Regions from separate parts of the Micromonospora sp. WMMB235 genome, predicted to be linked through region 2. Evidence: riboswitches for the same ligand, from Rfam matches in the RefSeq annotation. Region 2 holds a riboswitch; the other holds the start of a gene.
What was found. A riboswitch is a leader RNA that binds a small molecule or an ion and turns the genes downstream of it on or off. The one in region 2 is predicted to bind thiamine pyrophosphate.
Positions count from the first base shown of each region.

Region 1: it holds a riboswitch for thiamine pyrophosphate, as region 2 does, so the genes downstream of both, BFV98_RS26130 (ECF transporter S component) here and thiE (thiamine phosphate synthase) in region 2, are expected to answer to the same signal.

Region 1 is NZ_MDRX01000001.1:5,864,376-5,867,773, forward strand. It holds gene BFV98_RS26125 (ABC transporter ATP-binding protein) at 1-1,371, opposite strand, end outside; gene BFV98_RS26130 (ECF transporter S component) at 1,468-2,058, opposite strand; TPP riboswitch at 2,134-2,240, opposite strand; gene BFV98_RS26135 (alpha/beta fold hydrolase) at 2,317-3,153, shown strand; gene BFV98_RS26140 (sugar isomerase domain-containing protein) at 3,150-3,398, shown strand, end outside.
Region 2 is NZ_MDRX01000001.1:5,160,796-5,164,193, reverse strand. It holds gene thiO (glycine oxidase ThiO) at 1-575, opposite strand, end outside; gene thiE (thiamine phosphate synthase) at 569-1,195, opposite strand; TPP riboswitch at 1,190-1,301, opposite strand; gene BFV98_RS22885 (DUF559 domain-containing protein) at 1,420-2,331, shown strand; gene BFV98_RS22880 (aldo/keto reductase) at 2,794-3,398, opposite strand, start outside.

The DNA of each region.
Region 1 (3,398 bases), 700 kb from region 2:
GAAGTCCTCGTCGTGGGTCACCGCGACCACGCCGTGCCCGGCGTCGCGCAGCTCGGCGAGCAGGTCGACCAGCTCCAGCCAGGTCCGCCGGTCCTGGCCGAACGTGGGCTCGTCGCAGATCAGCAGGCGGGGCGCGGTGGCCAGGGCCGTCGCCACACTCAGCCGCCGCGCCTCCCCACCCGAGAGGGTGTACGGGTTGGCGCCGGCCAGCCGGTCCAGCCGCAACCGGTGCAGCAGCTCGTCGACGGTGGCGGTCACCGCCGACTCGGGCCGGCCGGTGCGGCGCGGGCCGAGCGCCAGCTCGTCGCGGACCGTGGCGGTGACGAACTGGTGTTCCGGGTCCTGGAACACCGAACCGATCCGGCGTACCAGCGCGGGTGCCCGCCAGCGGTGCGGGGGAGTACGCGCGTCCCGCCCGGCGAGTGCCGCCGACGCGGTGACGGCGCCCGTGCCGGGCTTCAGCAGGCCGCCCAGGAGCAGCGCCAGTGTGGACTTGCCGGCGCCGTTGGGGCCGAGGACGGCGAGCGCCTCGCCGGCGCGTACCCGGAGATCGGTGGGGTCTAGCCGGGGCGACAGGCCGAGCCGCTCCGCGGTGAGCAGCACGTCGCCGGGCGGCGTGGTGGCGTGCCGGGGTGGCGCGACGTGGCCGGGTACCCAGACCCCGGCGGCGGCCAGCGCGTCGCCGTGCGCGGCGAAGACCGCCTCGGGCGGCCCGTCGGCGCGCACCCCGCCGCCGGGTTCCAGCACCACGACGCGGTCGACCAGCGGCAGTGCCTCGGTGACCCGGTGCTCGACCAGGACCATCGTGGTGTCCGGGTCGAGCGCGTTCGCGACGGCCCGGCGGATCAGGGTGGCACCGGCCGGGTCGAGGTTGGCGGTGGGCTCGTCGAGCAGCAGCAGCCCGGGACGCAGCGCGAGCGTGCCGGCCAGCGCCAGCCGCTGCTGCTCGCCGCCGCTGAGCGCTGCGGTGGGGCGGTCCCTGTCGTACGGGAAACCGACCCGGTGCAGCGCCTCGTCGACGCGGGGCCAGATCTCCCCGGCGGGTACGCCACGGTTCTCCAGCCCGAACGCCACGTCGTCGCCGGAGCGGGCCATCACGAGCTGGGTCTCCGGGTCCTGGAAGACGATGCCGACGCGCTCGCGGGCCTTGCGCGGGTCCAGCCCGTCGATCTCGACGGTGCCCTCCTGCTCGCCGGAGTCCTCCGGCAGCAGCCCGGCCAGCGCGGCCAGCAGCGTGCTCTTACCGGCGCCGGAGGGTCCGAGCAGCAGCACCCGCTCGCCGCTCTCCACGCGCAGATCCACCCCGCGCAGAGCCCAGCGTTTCCGTCCCCCGTGCCGCCACCCGAACCCCCGCAGCACCACCCCGCTCACCGCCCACCCACCCCCTCTTCTCCGTCGATCATGAGGTTGACGGCGATGACGGGTGCCGAAACGGCCGCCAACTTCATGATCGACACGATGGAGGCGTCAGACCAGGGCTCGGTCGCGGCCGGCGGGGAAGCGGTCCAGGACGCCGGTGTTCGCCAGCGCGCGGGTGAGGACGTGCGCGCCGAAACCGGCGACGATCGTGGCGCTGACGATCGTGATCAGCGCGTACGGGAGGCGGTAGGAGGCGAAGTCGAACGCCTTGTTCCAGTAGACGAAGTCGAAGATCGCCGCGCCGAGGCCGGTCAGCGCGCCGGCCAGCACCGCCACCGGCAGTCGGAACGAGCGGTACCGGAACGCGGCGAAGGCCAGCTCGGCGCCGATGCCCTGCATCAGGCCCTGGAGGATCACGATGCTCGCCCACTGGCTGCCCAGCAGGGCGGAGATGATCGCGGCCACCGTCTCGCAGTACAGCGCGGCGCCCGGCTTGCGGATGATCAGGCCGGCGAGCACCGCCGGGATCAGCCACACGCCGTAGAGCACGGCCTGCGCCGGCGGGAAGAACGCGAACGCCGCGTCGGTGGCGCTCCAGAGCAGGCCCCAGGCCCAGAAGACGACGCCGAAGGCGACGGCGATGACCGAGGCGACGACGATGTCGACGGTACGCCAGCGGTTGCTGTCGGTGTGGTTCACGGTTGGCTCCCAGTTCGTCGAGGTGAACCAGGAGAAGACGCACGCCGCGCCCGGTGGTCACCGGACGGCGACGCGGCTGGAGGTCGACCGAACTCCCTGCGCTGGCATTACCCAGATCAGGTTCGAGGGTCTGCGGGCACCGGCCCGCACTCTCAGCGCTGTGCGCTCCCCTGTCGGATGTGAAGTTGTCTCGTCGCAGACGCTAGCACCGACCACAGGCCCCGGCCCAGCAGGGCGAGTGTCGGTATGGTGGCGATCATGCTGGTGGATGCGCGGGGACTGACGTTCGAGGTACGCGCCGGCGGCCCCGAGGACGGTGACCCGGTCCTGTTGCTGCACGGCTTCCCGCAGCACTCCGGTGAGTGGGACGCGGTCACGCCCGCGCTGCACGCCGCCGGGCTGCGCACGTACGCGCTCGACCAGCGCGGCTACTCACCCGGCGCGCGTCCGGCCGACGTCGGGGCGTACCGGATTCCGGAGCTGGTGGCCGACGCGGCTGCGGTGCTGGACGCACTCGGGGTGACCGGCGCCCACGTGGTCGGCCACGACTGGGGCGCGATCGTGGCGTGGGGGCTGGCGGCGGCGCACCCGGAGCGGGTGCGGACGCTGACCGCGGTGTCGGTGCCGCACCCGGCCGCGATGGGCCACGCGCTCGCCACCGACCCGCGGCAGAAGGTCAAGTCCGCCTACATCGCGTTGTTCCGCAAGCCCGGTACGGCGGAGAAGGTGCTGCTGGCGTGGAACGGCGCCACGCTGCGCAAGCTGCTGAGCGGAGTGGGCGACGCCGACGTGGTGGCCCGGTACGCCGAGCCGATGCGCGAGCCGGGCGCGTTGACGGCGGCGCTGAACTGGTACCGCGCGATGACCGGTGCGGACATGAAGGCGGTCGCCCCGGTCGGGGTGCCGACCACGTTCGTGTGGAGCGACAAGGACGTGGCGATCGGCCGGACGGCCGCGCAGGCGTGCGCCGCGCACGTCACCGGTGACTACCGGTTCGTGACGCTGCCCGGCGTCAGCCACTGGATCCCGGACGAGGCGCCCGGCCCGCTGGCCGAGGCGATCCTCGCCCGGTGCGCGGGAACGGAGGAGGCATGACGGTGAGCGCCGAGGCGTACCTGGCGGTGGTGACCGAGACGATCGGCCGGGTCGCCGCCGAGCAGCGGCAGAACGTGGCCGACGCGGCCGACCTGATCGCGGCGGCGCTGCGCGCCGACGGTGTGGTGCACGCGTTCGGCACCGGGCACTCCGAGGCGCTGGCCATGGAGATCGCCGGCCGGGCCGGCGGGCTGGTGCCCACCAACCGGATCGCGCTGCGTGACCTGGTGCTGATCGGCGGCGAC
Region 2 (3,398 bases):
ACGCGGGCCGGGCGCAGCTCCACGCCGACGCGTTCCGCAGCAGTGCGCAACGCGGCGACCAGCCGTCGCGGATCCACTTGGTGGTCGCCGGGGGCCACCGCGCCGCCGCGCACGCGCGGTGCCAGCGCCGGCTCGCGGTCGCGCAGCTCCGAGGGCCGCAGCGGCGTGATCGGCAGTCCCAGACCCCGTTGGTACGACCACAGCCGCCCCGCCTCGGCCAGGTCGTCGGCGGTGAGCCCGACGACGAGCGTGCCCTCGGTGCGGTACCCGAGGTCGACGCCGCTCGCCCCGGCCAGTTCGGCCGCGAAACCGGGCCAGCGGGCGGCGGACCCGACGAGAAGCGCTGTGAGTTCGTGCTCACCGAAGTACGCCTCCGCGACCGGCGACAGCATCCCGGCGGCCACCGACGAGGCGCCCGACCCGGGCCGGTCGTCGTGCACCACCACGCGCAGTCCGCGCTGCGCGCACCGCCACGCGATCGCGAGTCCCACCGGCCCGGCGCCCACCACCGCCACGTCGGTAAGGAAGGGCCCCCTGTTAACGCCTCCGGTAGAGGAAGGGCCCCCTTTTAACACGTCAGCGCCCGCAGCAGCTCGGCGGTGGCGTGCGCGGGATCGGCAGCCAGGCTGAGCGCGCCGACCACCGCCACCCCGTACGCCCCGGCGGCCCGCAGCGCCGGCACGCTCGCGGCCGTCACCCCACCGATCGCGATCACCGGGACGCTGACCGCCTCGGCGACCGCGCGTAACCCCTCGGGGCCGATCGGGTCCGGCAGGCCGGACTTGGTGGTGGTGACGTGGCACGGGCCCACGCCCAGGTAGCTCGCGCCCGCATCCACGGCCGCGCGGGCGCCCACCGGCTCCCGGGCGGTCGCGCCGAGCACCGCGTCCGGGCCGAGCACCCGGCGCGCGGCTGCGACCGGCAGATCGTCCGCGCCGACGTGGCCCCCGGCGGCGTCCACCGCGAGCGCCACGTGCAGCCGGTCGTTGACCAGGCACTGTGCCCCGTACGGCCGGCACGCCTCGGTCACCCGGCACGCCAGCTCGTACGCCTCGCGGTCGGTGGCGTCGTCCTCCACGCGCACCTGCACGACGAGTTCGGCGCCCGCCACGGGCAGGGCGGCGCGCAGCACGGCGAGCGGGTCACGCCCCGGCCGGGTGTCGGTGATGAGATGCAGTCGTCCCAGGGACAGCACGGCAACGCTCCTCCCTGCGCCGGCATTACCCGGATCAGGTTCGACGGTCGGGGGCTCCCAGCCCCCCTCTCAGCCCGGTCCGCACCGGGCTCCCGTGGGTCACTTGCGGCCTACCGTACGACGCCTCCCGCCCGTACGGAACCCCGGGTGAGGTTTTTCCCAGGAACCGTTCACATGCCGTACCGGGGCAACAGGTGATCGTCTCGTCACGACACGCTGCCGGGATGTCCGTCCCCGCCCGTGTCCCGCGCCGCCTGGCGATCCTGCCGTTCCGGGCCAGCCATGCCGTCTCCGAAGGACTGCTCACCTGGACGATGCTGCGCGGGCCGACCTGGATCCGCCTGCTGCCGGACGTGTACGTGCACCGGGACGGACACCGCGCCGACGACCACCGGATGTGGTGCGAGGCGGTGGCGTTGCGCCTGCCGCCGGGTGCCGCACTGGCGGGACGCAGCGCCGCCTGGCTGTTCGGCACGGACGTGCTCAGCCGCGACGCGCCGGTCACCGTGCTGCTGCCGAGCCCGGCCCGCATGCGTCCTCATCCACGGCTGCTGGTGACCCGGTCGCCCCTGCCCGAGTCGGACCGCACCCGGTTCGCGGGGCTGCCGGTCACGACCCCGCTGCGTACCGCGTTCGACCTGGGCCGGCAGGGCTCACTCGCCGAGGCGCTGGTCGCCGTCGACGCGCTGCTGCGTCGCCGGGTCGTGAAGCTGCCCGTCCTGCGGGCCTACGCCGCCGACCGGCCGGGTTGGCCGGGCGCTCCGCTGCTGCGCGAGGTACTGGCGATGGCCGAGCCGTTGAGCGAGTCCCCGATGGAGACGCGGCTGCGGCTGCTCCTCCTCGACGCCGGTCTCGGCCCGCTGACCGCCCAGCACGAGGTGCGCGCCGGCGGACGCTTCGTGGCCCGGGTGGACCTGGCCTGGCCGGCTCTCCGCCTCGCGGTCGAGTACGACGGCGACCACCACCGGGAACGGGCTCACTTCCGGCGGGACGTGGCGCGCCTGAACGCGCTCCGCGCGGCCGGGTGGGTCGTGCTCCGGTTCACCGTCGACGACGTGCTACGCCGGCCCGACGCCACTGTCGCCCTGGTGCGCCAGGCCCTGGCAGAACGTCGCGCCGCCGCGGCAAACCACTGATCCGCACCCGCAGCCCCCCGCACCCCGGCTCGCAGCCCGCAGCCCGCAGCCCCACAGCCGCAGCCCCGCAGCCCCGCAGCCCCGCAGCCCCGCAGCCCCGCAGCCCCGAGTCTCGCCCCGCCGCGCCCCCGGCCCGCCAGCCGCCGCCTGGCCGGGCCGGGCCGGGCCGCCCAAGATCAGGCCGCCCACAGACACCTATGGCGTTCCACTCGCGACTGAACCTGGCGACGAGTGGAACGCCGTGGGTGTCTGTGGGCCCTCTTGACACCCATACCGTTCCACTCATCGTGAGCGCTGCCCCTGAGTGGAACGCCACGGGTGCCTCCCCGGGCGGGCCACGGTGGGCGCACGCCGCGCGGGGCAAGCCCCGACGCTCGCACGCCGACGAGCGGGCGCACCCCCGACGCGCGAGCGGGCGCACCCCCGACGCGCGAGCGGGCGCGTATGTACCGGCAGGGACGGTCAGAGGATGGCGTCCAAGGCGGTCAGGTCCTCGTCGGACGGCTGCCACGTCCCGGCTTCGGCATTGGCCTTCACCTGGTCGGCAGTGGTCGCGCCGGCGATCACCGACGTCACGGCGGGACGGGCCGCCAGGCCGCCGATGGCCACCTGGAGCATGCTGATGCCGCGCTCGGCCGCGTACGCCTCGATCGCCTCGATGACGTCCCAGCGTGCGGCGGCCAGCCGCTCGGCGTACCGGCCGCCACCGGCCAGGCGGCTGCCCGCCGGGGGCGCCTCGCCGCGCTTGTACTTGCCGGTGAGCAGCCCGTTGGCGAGCGGGAAGAACGGCAGCATGCCGAGGCCGAACCGCTCGCAGGCGGGGATCACCTCGTCCTCCACCCCGCGCTCCACCAGCGAGTAGTGGTTCTGCGCGGAGATGAACCGGGTACGCCCCTGCGACGACGCGGTCCAGTCGGCGTCGGCGATCTGCCACCCGGCGAAGTTGGAGTTGCCGAGGTAGCGCACCTTGCCGGCGGTCACCAGGTCGTCCAGCGCGGCGAGCGTCTCGTCGATCGGGGTGCCCGGGTCGGGCTCGTGCATCTGGTACAGGTCGATGTGGTCGGTGC